2 regions of the Aquamicrobium sp. genome follow, and region 1 is predicted to be linked to the other one. Evidence: predicted binding sites of a transcription regulator. Region 1 holds the regulator's gene; the other holds the start of a gene.
The links. Region 1 encodes PhoB, which activates phosphate uptake and scavenging genes when phosphate is short. Its sites were predicted from a motif close to TGTCATNNANCTGTCAT; they were not measured.
Positions count from the first base shown of each region.

Region 2: a site for PhoB is predicted at 3,282-3,298, ahead of M9945_RS01570 (UDP-2,3-diacylglucosamine diphosphatase). Genes of this name have one in related genera too.

Region 1 is NZ_JAMLIE010000003.1:341,425-346,722, forward strand. It holds gene pstA (phosphate ABC transporter permease PstA) at 1-1,247, shown strand, start outside; gene pstB (phosphate ABC transporter ATP-binding protein PstB) at 1,361-2,122, shown strand; gene phoU (phosphate signaling complex protein PhoU) at 2,134-2,841, shown strand; gene phoB (phosphate regulon transcriptional regulator PhoB) at 2,864-3,553, shown strand; gene ybgF (tol-pal system protein YbgF) at 3,739-4,683, shown strand; gene tilS (tRNA lysidine(34) synthetase TilS) at 4,713-5,298, shown strand, end outside.
Region 2 is NZ_JAMLIE010000001.1:306,888-312,185, forward strand. It holds gene M9945_RS01555 (peptide chain release factor 3) at 1-517, shown strand, start outside; gene M9945_RS01560 (alpha/beta hydrolase) at 601-2,292, shown strand; gene M9945_RS01565 (peroxiredoxin) at 2,541-3,200, shown strand; gene M9945_RS01570 (UDP-2,3-diacylglucosamine diphosphatase) at 3,336-4,160, shown strand; gene M9945_RS01575 (glycosyltransferase family 4 protein) at 4,168-5,196, shown strand; gene M9945_RS01580 (DUF3419 family protein) at 5,193-5,298, shown strand, end outside.

The DNA.
Region 1 (5,298 bases):
CGGCCATCGCCGCCGCGCTCGGCGCCGTCGTCATCCTGTTCGGCATGATCCTCGCCAAGGGCCTGCCGGCCTTCACCCAGGCCACGCTGACGCTCGACGTCGCCTTCGACCCCGCGATCGTCAAGGTCGAGGACAAGCCGCGGCAGCGCGAGGGCCAGTCGCCGGCCGATTACCGGCAGGAGCTGCTCGCCTGGGAGCGCAAGGTGACGATGCTGAACTGGAACCGCGTCGTCGAAGAGGCGGTGCGCGCGGCCGCCCCCGGCACCGAGGCCGATTCCCGCCAGCTCCTGTCGATCGTCGAGACCAACGCCCGCTTCCAGCTTCGCGACCTCTTCGTCGCCGATCCCTCGCTGCTCGGCAAGACGGTCGCGGTGAAGATGCTCGCCTCGGCCAATGCCGACAACTGGCTGAAGGGCAACATCGACCGCTCGCTGCCCGACGCCCAGCAGCAGCTTTCGGCCCCCGCCCGGGCGCTGGCCGACGAGCTGCGCGAGAAGGGCAACATCGACTTCGCCTTCGCCTGGCACATCTTCACCAACACCGATTCGCGCTCCGCCCCCGCCTCGGCCGGCCTCGCCGGCGCCTTCGTCGGCTCGCTCTACATGATGCTGGTGGTGATCGTGCTCGCCGTACCGATCGGCGTGATGAGCGCGGTCTATCTCGAGGAGTTCGCGCCGAAGAACCGCTTCACCGACCTCATCGAGGTCAACATCAACAACCTCGCGGCCGTGCCGTCCATCGTCTTCGGCCTGCTCGGCGCGGCGGTGTTCATTAACTACTTCCGCCTGCCGCTGTCGGCCCCGCTGGTCGGCGGCCTGGTGCTGACGCTGATGACGCTGCCGACCATCATCATCGCCACCCGCTCGGCGCTGCGCGCGGTCTCGCCCTCGCTCAGGCAGGCCGCGCTCGGCCTCGGCGCGTCGAAGACGCAGACCGTGTTCCACCACGTCTTGCCCGTCACCTATCCCGGCATCCTGACCGCGACCATCATCGGCGTCGCCCAGGCGCTGGGCGAGACTGCGCCGCTGCTGCTCATCGGGATGAACGCCTTCGTCGCCCAGGTGCCGGGCACGCCGCTCGACCAGTCCACCGCCCTGCCGGTGCAGATCTATCTGTGGCAGGGCAACGAGAACCGCAACTTCTTCGAGGCGCGCACCTCGGCGGCGATCATCGTCCTGCTCGGCCTGATGCTGACGCTGAACGCCATCGCCATCTTCCTGCGCACGCGGCTGGAGAAGCGCGCATGACCACGAACACCGGAACGGAGGCTATCGCCATGCACATGCCGGCCGAGAAGATCGTCCCTCAATCGGACCTCTACACCATGAAGTCGTCCACCATCCGCACGCCCGACGCAGACATGCGCCCGGCCCGCATCACCGCCCGCGAGGTCGGCGTCTTCTACGGCCCGAAGCAGGCGCTGTTCGACGTGTCGATCGACATCCCGGAAAAGGCCGTCACCGCCTTCATCGGCCCCTCGGGCTGCGGCAAGTCGACCTTCCTGCGCTGCCTCAACCGCATGAACGACACCATCGAGGGCTGCCGCGTCACCGGCACGATCCGCCTCGACGGCTCCGACATCGCCGACCCGGCGCTCGACCCCGTGGAGCTGCGCGCCCGCGTCGGCATGGTGTTCCAGAAGGCGAACCCGTTCCCCAAATCGATCTACGAGAACGTCTCCTACGGCCCGCGCATCCACGGCCTCGCCCGCGCCCGCGCCGACCTCGACGCCATCGTCGAGTCGAGCCTCCAGAAGGCCGGCCTGTGGAACGAGGTCAAGGACCGGCTGAACGAGCCGGGCACCGGCCTTTCCGGCGGCCAGCAGCAGCGCCTGTGCATCGCCCGCGCCATCGCCGTCTCGCCGGAGGTGATCCTGATGGACGAGCCGTGCTCGGCGCTCGACCCCATCGCCACAGCCCGCATCGAGGAGCTGATCGACGAACTGAAGCAGAACTTCACCATCGTCATCGTCACCCACTCCATGCAGCAGGCCGCGCGCGTATCGCAGCGCACCGCCTTCTTCCATCTCGGCAATCTCGTCGAGGAAGGCCCGACCGACATGATCTTCACCGGCCCGCTGGAAAAGCGGACGCAAGACTACATCACCGGCCGCTTCGGCTAGGAGGCACGACCATGGGGCAGCACACCGTCACATCCTTCGACGAGGACCTCGACGCCATCGACCGGCTGATCCACGACATGGGCGATCTGGCCGACGCGATGGTCGCGGCGTCCGCCCGCTCGCTGGTCACGTCCGACACGGCGCTGGCGCAGCGCGTCATCTCCGACGACGCGGTGATGGACGCGCGCCAGCGCGAGCTGGACGACCGCGCCATCACGCTGATCGCCAAGCGCCAGCCCGTGGCGCAGGATCTGCGCTCGGTCGTCGGCGCGATCCGCATGGCCGCCGATCTCGAGCGCATCGGCGACCTCGCCAAGAACATCGCCAAGCGCGTCGGCGCCGTCGGCGAGAACGCCACCCCGCGCGAGCTCTCGCACTCGATCGAAACCATGGCGCAGGCCGTGATCGCCCAGATCGACCGCGCCATCGCCCGCTACGAGGCACGCGACCACGAGGGCCTTGCCCGGCTGCGCGACGAGGACGAGAAGATCGACGTCCAGTACACGGCCGTGTTCCGCGAGCTCCTGACCTACATGATGGAGGACCCGCGCAACATCACCGCCTGCACGCATCTGCTGTTCTGTGCCAAGAACCTCGAGCGCATCGGCGATCATGTGACGAACATCGCCGAAAACGCCTATTATGTGCTGACCGGCCACCAGCTGCCGCTGAACAGGCCGAAAGCAGACGAGACGGTGATGGCGGTACGGCCGAAGTGACGGGCCCCGCAGGAAGCAGGACATGATCGCTCCGAAAATCATGGTGGTGGAGGACGAGGAGCCGCTCGGCGTCCTCCTGTGCTACAATATGGAAGCCGAGGGATACCAGGTCGAGGTGGTGACGCGCGGCGACGAGGCCGAGATGCGCCTGCGCGAGACCGTGCCGGACCTTCTCGTGCTCGACTGGATGGTGCCGGCCGTCTCCGGCATCGAACTGTGCCGCCGCCTGCGCCTGCGCGCCGAGACCGAGCGGCTGCCGATCATCATGCTCACCGCCCGCGGCGAGGAGACCGACCGCGTGCGCGGTCTGACGACCGGGGCGGACGACTATCTCGTCAAGCCGTTCTCGATGCCCGAATTCGTCGCGCGGGTGCGCGCGCTGCTGCGCCGCGCCAAGCCCGAGGTGCTGTCCTCGGTGCTCAAGGTCGACGACCTCGTCCTCGATCGCGAGACGCACCGCGTCCATCGCGGCGAGGCGGAACTGAAGCTCGGCCCCACCGAGTTCCGCCTGCTCGAGTTCCTGATGCAGCATCCCGGCCGCGTCTTCTCGCGCGGGCAGCTTCTCGACAATGTCTGGGGCGAGACGCTCTATATCGACGAGCGCACCGTCGACGTCCATGTCGGGCGGCTGCGCAAGGCGGTCAATCTCGACGGCCTGCCCGACGTGATCCGCACCATCCGCGGCGCCGGCTACGCCATCCGCGAGATCTGAGCGCGCCGGCAGGTCCGATCGTTCCGCCCCCATCGTTCCGGCACCGTATCGACGCCGCGTTTCCATGCCGCGCGGCGTCAATCACAATTTGGCCGAACTCGGCTGTGCTGATAAAAGGATGCCCGCGAACCGCGATCGGAGAGGATCGCGGACCAACCACAGGCAACCCGATGAAGAGACCAGACATGTTTTTGCGTTTTCTGCTGATCGGCGCCCTCGCCTTGCCGCTTGCGCTCGCCGCCGGCACGGCCGCGCGCGCGCAGGCCACCGATCCGCGCGTCGCCCAGCTCGAGGAGCAGGTGCGCCAGCTGAACGGCCTCGTCGAGGAGCTGAACTTCCAGCTCCTCCAGATGCAGGACCAGCTTCGCCGCATGCAGGAGGACAACGAGCTGCGCTTCCAGGAACTGGAGGAACGCCGCTCGGATGCGTCGGGCGCACAGCGCCCGCGCGACCATGCCGCGACCACCCCGCCGCCTGCCGCCAACGCACCCCCGCCGACGGGAAGCGGCGACGACGAGTTCTATGCCGCCGAAGAAGCCGTGACCGGCGGCGGCGCGCAGGTGCGCGGCGAGCCGCCGCGCAATCTCGGCAGCATCACCTTCGACGCCGACGGATCGCCGCGCGTCGCCATGCCGGCCGAGCAGCCCCCCGTTGGCCAACCCCCTGCCGGGCAGGTTCCGGTGGGACAGACGCAGGCCGCGCCGGCGCAGGACGGAACCACGGTCGCGGCGCTGCCGCCGCGCGGTGACGACGATGACGAGCTCTACCGCAACGCCTACGAATTCGTCCTGTCGGGCGACTACGGCACGGCCGAGGCCGGCTTCCGCGACCTGATCGCGCGCTTTCCCGACAGCGAGCATGCGGCGGACGCGCATTTCTGGCTCGGCGAATCGCTGCTCGCCCAGCAGAAGCCGCGCGAGGCGGCCGAGATCTTCCTCGCGGCCAGCCGCGACTTCCCGCAGGCGCGCAAGGCGCCCGACACGCTGTTCAAGCTCGGCGTCTCGCTCGTCGCCATGAACCAGCGCGACGTCGCCTGCGCCACCTTCACCGAAGTCCTGCAGCGCTACCCGCAGGCCAGCGCCGCGCTCACCGAGCGCGTGAAGCAGGAACAGGCCGCGGCCTCCTGCTGACGCTAGACGGGGGTCCCGGGACGACCGCGGTGGACCTCGACCCGCTTTCCCTTTTTCGCGATCTGGACGCCGGCGCCGTGCTGGCCGTCGCCGTTTCCGGCGGCAGCGATTCGCTGGCGCTCCTCCTCCTTGGCCACGACTTCGTCCGCCGCCATCGCCCGGCGCTGCGGCTGACCGCCGTCACCGTCGATCACGGCCTGCGCCCCGAATCCGCCGCCGAGGCGGCATGGGTCGCCGCCTTCTGCCGCCAGCGCGGCATCGCCCACGAGACGGTGGTCTGGCAGGGCGACAAGCCGGAAACCGGCCTCGCCGCCGCCGCGCGCGAGGCGCGCTACCGGCTCCTCGCCGATGCCGCGCAACGCGCCGGCGCATCCACTATCCTCGCCGGCCACACGCTCGACGATCAGGCCGAGACGCTCGCGATGCGCGCGGCGCGGGCAGAAGGCGCGGGCCAGGTGGGTGCAGGGCTGGCCGGCATGGCGCGGGCGACGCTTTTCGACGGCCGTGTCTGGATCGCCCGGCCGCTGCTGAGGACTCGCCGGCAGGCACTGCGCGACTGGCTTGGCCGGCGCGGCGTCGAATGGATCGACGACCCCTCCAACGACAATCCCGCCT
Region 2 (5,298 bases), on a different contig from region 1:
CGGCGACGTCGTCGGCATCCCCAACCACGGCACGCTACGCATCGGCGACACGCTGACCGAGGGCGAGGAGATCCTGTTCCGCGGCGTGCCGAACTTCGCGCCCGAGATTCTGCGCCGCGTGCGCCTCGGCGACCCGATGAAGGCCAAGAAGCTCAAGGAAGCCTTGCAGCAGATGGCCGAGGAGGGCGTCGTCCAGCTCTTCTCGCCCGAGGACGGCTCGCCCGCCATCGTCGGCGTCGTCGGCGCGCTGCAGCTCGACGTGCTCAAGGAGCGGCTGAAGATCGAATACGGCCTGCCGGTCGATTTCGAGATGGCGCGCTTCTCGGTCTGCCGCTGGATATCGGCCGATACGCGGGCCGAGCTCGAACGCTTCATCGAGGCGCATCGCGGCGACATCGCCCGCGACCTCGACGGCGCCCCGGTCTTCCTCGCCCCGCACGAGTTCGGCCTCAACTACGAGACCGAACGCTGGAAAGAGATCCGCTTCGCCGCGATCAAGGACTATCAGGTCCGTTAAGTCGTGGCCGTCCGGCCCTTGACCGGATGCGGGTCGAGCGGCCATTCAGGAGCCGACTGGAACGGCCGGAGGCGCCAAAGCCGATGACGGGTTTCGAAGATCGAGCGCGGGGCCGGGCGATGCGCCTGCTGGCGGGCCTCAGCCTGCCGGGCCTCGTCCTCGGCACGCTGTTCTTCTCGGCCTCGCTGGCGCCAAGCCTCCTGCCGCGCGGCTTCGCGCTTCAGGGCGTGCTGAGCGGCTGCTCCTTCGCCGCCGGCTACGGCGTCGGCGTGTTCCTCGCCTGGCTGTGGGCCTATCTCGAATTGCCGGTGCTGGCGCCGCCACGCCTTGCGCTCGCCAAGCGCATCGGCCTCGGCGCCTGCCTGCTCGCCGCCGCGGTCTTCCTCTGGCGCGCCTCGGATTTCCAGGATTCGGTGCGCGTGCTGATGGGGCTGGCGCCGCTCGGCGGCGACCGGCCGGTCGAGGTCGCGATCATCGCCGCCCTCGTCTTCGCCGCCATCCTGGCGCTGGCGCGGGTGCTGGCCGCGCTGCTCGGCCTCGTCGCGCGCTGGTCGGGCCGGCTGGTGCCGCGCCGCATCGCCAACGCGATCGGCGCGGCCGTCGTCATCCTCCTGTTCTGGACCGCCATCGACGGGCTTCTGTTCAAGGGCGCGCTGCGCGCCGCCGACGCTTCGTTCCGCCGCTTCGACGCGCTGATCGAGCCGGATGTCGAGAAACCGGCCGCGCCGCACCGGACGGGAAGCCTCGCCTCCCTCGTCTCGTGGCAGAGCCTCGGCCGCGCCGGGCGGCAGTTCGTCGGCTCCGCCCCCTCCGCCGGCGACATCGCGGCGCTGGCCGGCGGGGCGGCCGTCGAGCCGGTGCGCGTCTATGTCGGGCTGAACTCGGCCGAGACGATCGAGGAGCGGGCCGCGCTCGCGCTGGCCGAGATGCGGCGCGTCGGTGCGTTCGAGCGCAAGGTGCTGGTGATCGCGACGCCCACCGGCACCGGCTGGATCGACACCGCCGCCATCGAGCCGCTGGAGGTGCTGCACCGGGGCGACGTCGCCACCGTCGGCCTGCAATATTCCTACCTGACGAGCTGGCTGTCGCTGCTGTTCGAGCCTGCCTACGGCTCGGAGGCGGCGCGGGCGCTGTTCCGCGCCGTCTACGACCACTGGACGGCGATGCCGGAGCGCGCGCGGCCGCGCCTCTACCTCTACGGCCTGAGCCTCGGCGCGCTCAATTCCGATCTCTCGGCCGACCTCTACGACGTGCTCGGCGATCCGTTCCACGGCGCGCTCTGGGTCGGGGCGCCGTTCTCGGCCCGCACGTGGCGCAACGCGACGCTGGGGCGGCTGCCCGGCTCGCCCGCCTGGCTGCCGCACTTCCGCGACGGCTCGGTCATCCGCTTCGCCAACCAGGACGGCCTCGCCGACCGCGCCAGCGAATGGGGGCCGCTCAGGATCGTGTTCCTGCAGTATGCCAGCGATCCCGTCACCTTCTTTCGGCCCGACGCGTTCTGGCGCGTCCCGCCGTGGATGGAGCGCGACCGCGGCCCGGACGTCTCCGGCGCGCTGCGCTGGTTCCCGATTGTCACCCTGCTCCAGCTCGGCCTCGACATGGCGCTGGCGACGACGACGCCCATGGGCTACGGCCACGTTTACGCGCCGGAGCACCATATCGAGCCGTGGGTCGAGGTGACACGGCCGGACGGCTGGAGCGCGCCGGCCCTCGCCGCCCTCAAGGCGCACTACGCGGCGATGGACGGAAGGAAGCGGACCCTCGACGGGGAATGATTTCCTCCCCTGTCGCCGTAAGGGGCCATTTCAAGGAATGATGTTCCGGATAACGGCGCTTCAAGCGTCAGATTTTTGCGCATCCGGGCAGCTGAAGGAGAGAAAAGGAACAATTTCCTCCAAAGCCGCGTTCGAAGGAAACGATTTTCCATGAATTGGCCGCAAGACAGGTTCCTGAACCTCGTTGCCGTCCCTGCCGCGCCCTATCTCTTGAGGAAAGACAACCACCGGAGACCAAGGAGACGACCATGGGTCTGCGCATCAACGACACCGCTCCCGATTTCACCGCCGAGACCACGCATGGCACGGTCCATTTCCACGACTGGCTGGGCGACAGCTGGGGCGTCCTCGTCTCGCATCCGAAGAACTTCACCCCGGTCTGCACCACCGAGCTCGGCACCATGGCCGGCCTTGCCGGCGAGTTCGAAAAGCGCAACGTCAAGCTGATCGGCATCTCGGTCGATCCGGTCACCGATCACGACCGCTGGAAGGCCGACATCCGCACCGCGACCGGCTTCGACGTCGACTACCCGCTGATCGGCGACCGCGACCTCAAGGTGGCCAAGCTCTACGACATGCTGCCGGCCGAGGCGGGCGAATCGTCGGAAGGCCGCACCCCGGCCGACAACGCCACCGTGCGCTCGGTCTACGTCATCGGCCCGGACAAGAAGATCAAGCTGGTCCTGACCTATCCGATGACCACGGGCCGCAACTTCGACGAGATCCTGCGCGCCATCGATTCGATCCAGCTCACCGCGAAGCATCAGGTGGCGACCCCGGCCAACTGGAAGCAGGGCGAAGACGTCATCATCACCGCCGCGGTCTCCAACGAGGACGCGATCAAGCGCTTCGGCTCGTACGACACGATCCTGCCCTATCTGCGCAAGACGAAGCAGCCTACCGCGTAAAGCCGGCTAACGGATCGACGGACAGGGGACGGCGGAAACGGGATTCCGCCGTCCTTTCCGTGTCTTCGCCCGGCCATGCCGTGTCATCAGCGTGTCACGGCAGGCTGGTGAAAGACGCTCATGACACAGAGCCACATGAGCGATTCCCACGAAGCCGGACAGGCATCCCGCTACCGAAGCCTGTTCATCTCCGACATGCATCTCGGCACCAAGGGCGCGCAGGCCGAGGCCCTGCTCGAGTTCCTGAAGAAGCACGACGCCGAGACGCTCTATCTCGTCGGCGACGTCATCGACGGCTGGCGGCTGCGCTCCGCCTGGTACTGGCCCCAGTCGCATAACGACGTCGTCCAGAAGCTGCTGCGCAAGGTGCGCAAGGGCGCGCGCATCGTCTACGTGCCCGGCAACCACGACGAGTTCCTGCGCGAGTTCTGCGGCCTGTCCTTCGGCGGAATCGAGATCGCCGAGACCGCGATCCACGAGGCCGCCGACGGCCGGCGCTATCTGGTGATCCACGGCGACATCTTCGACATGGTGATCCGCCATGCCAAGTGGCTCGCCTTCCTCGGCGACTGGGCCTACGAGATCGCGCTGGCGCTGTCGACGCGCATCAACATCGTGCGGCGCAGGCTGGGCTTCACCTACTGGTCGCTGTCGGCCTGGGCAAAGGCGCGGGTCAAGAACGCGGTCAACTTCATCGGCCGCTTCGAGGAGACGCTGGCGGCCGAGGCGCGCCGCCACGGCGTCGACGGCGTCATCTGCGGCCACATCCATTCGGCGGCGATGCGCGACTTCGACGGCTTCACCTACATCAACACCGGCGACTGGGTGGAAAGCTGCACCGCCGTCGTCGAGCATCACGACGGCCGGATGGAGATCGTCCACTGGCCGGCCTTCAGCGACGTCCTGAACGGCAGCCGCCCGCCCGCGCCGCGCACGCTGCCGTGGCGGCGGGCCGCGTGAGCGCGCCATGCGCATCCTGATCGTCACCGATGCCTGGCGGCCGCAAGTCAACGGCGTGGTGCACACGCTGGAGACGCTGGCGGCGACGCTCGCCCGCCTCGGGGTGAAGGCCGAGTTCCTGACGCCCGAGGGCTTCCGCACCCTGCCCATGCCGAGCTATCCCGAGATAAGGCTGACGCTGGCCACCCGCGCCATGGTCTCGCGGCGGATGGAGGAGATGGCGCCCGAGCGCATCCACATCGCCACCGAGGGGCCGCTGGGCGTGCTGGTGCGCCGCATCTGCCTGGCGCGCGGCTGGGCGTTCACCACCAGCTACCACACCCGCTTCCCCGAGTTCCTGCGCGCCCGCCTGCCCATCCCCGAAAGCTGGAGCTACGGCTGGCTGCGGCGCTTCCACAATGCCGGACGGGCGATGCTGGTCGCGACGCCCTCGCTCGGCCGGGAGCTGTCGGCGCGCGGCTTCACCAACATCAGGCTGTGGTCGCGCGGGGTGGACACCGAGCTGTTCGATCCGTCCTTGAGGGGCGATCTCGGCCTGCCGCGCCCGGTCTTCCTCAATGTCGGGCGCGTGGCGGTGGAGAAGAACCTGCCCGCCTTCCTCGACCTCGACCTGCCCGGAACCAAGGTGGTGGTCGGCGACGGGCCGGAGCGCGCCCGGCTCGAGGCGCGTTATCCCGACGTGCGCTTCCTCGGCGTGCGCAAGGGCGAGGCGCTGGCGCGCATCTACGCCTCGGCCGACGTCTTCGTCTTTCCCAGCCGCACCGACACCTTCGGCAACGTCATCCTCGAGGCGCTGGCGAGCGGCTGCCCCGTCGCCGCCTTCCCGGTCACCGGCCCGCTCGACATCATCGGTCCCCCCTGTATTCATGGCCGCTGCGGCGCGCTGTCGGACGACCTGCGGCAGGCGGCGCTGGCTTGCCTCGACATCCCCCGTGCCGCGGCGCGCGAGCGGGCGCTCGCCTTCGACTGGTACAGCAGCGCCCGGCAGTTCGCCGACTACAGCTTCCCCACCCGGGGCGCATTGGAGCTGCGATGACCGAACAGGCCGCCCTTCCCGCCTCCGATCCGGTCGAGCGCCTGCATCGCGCAGTGCGGCGCAATCCGCTGCTGTCGCCGTCCGGGCTCGGCGAATACGTCT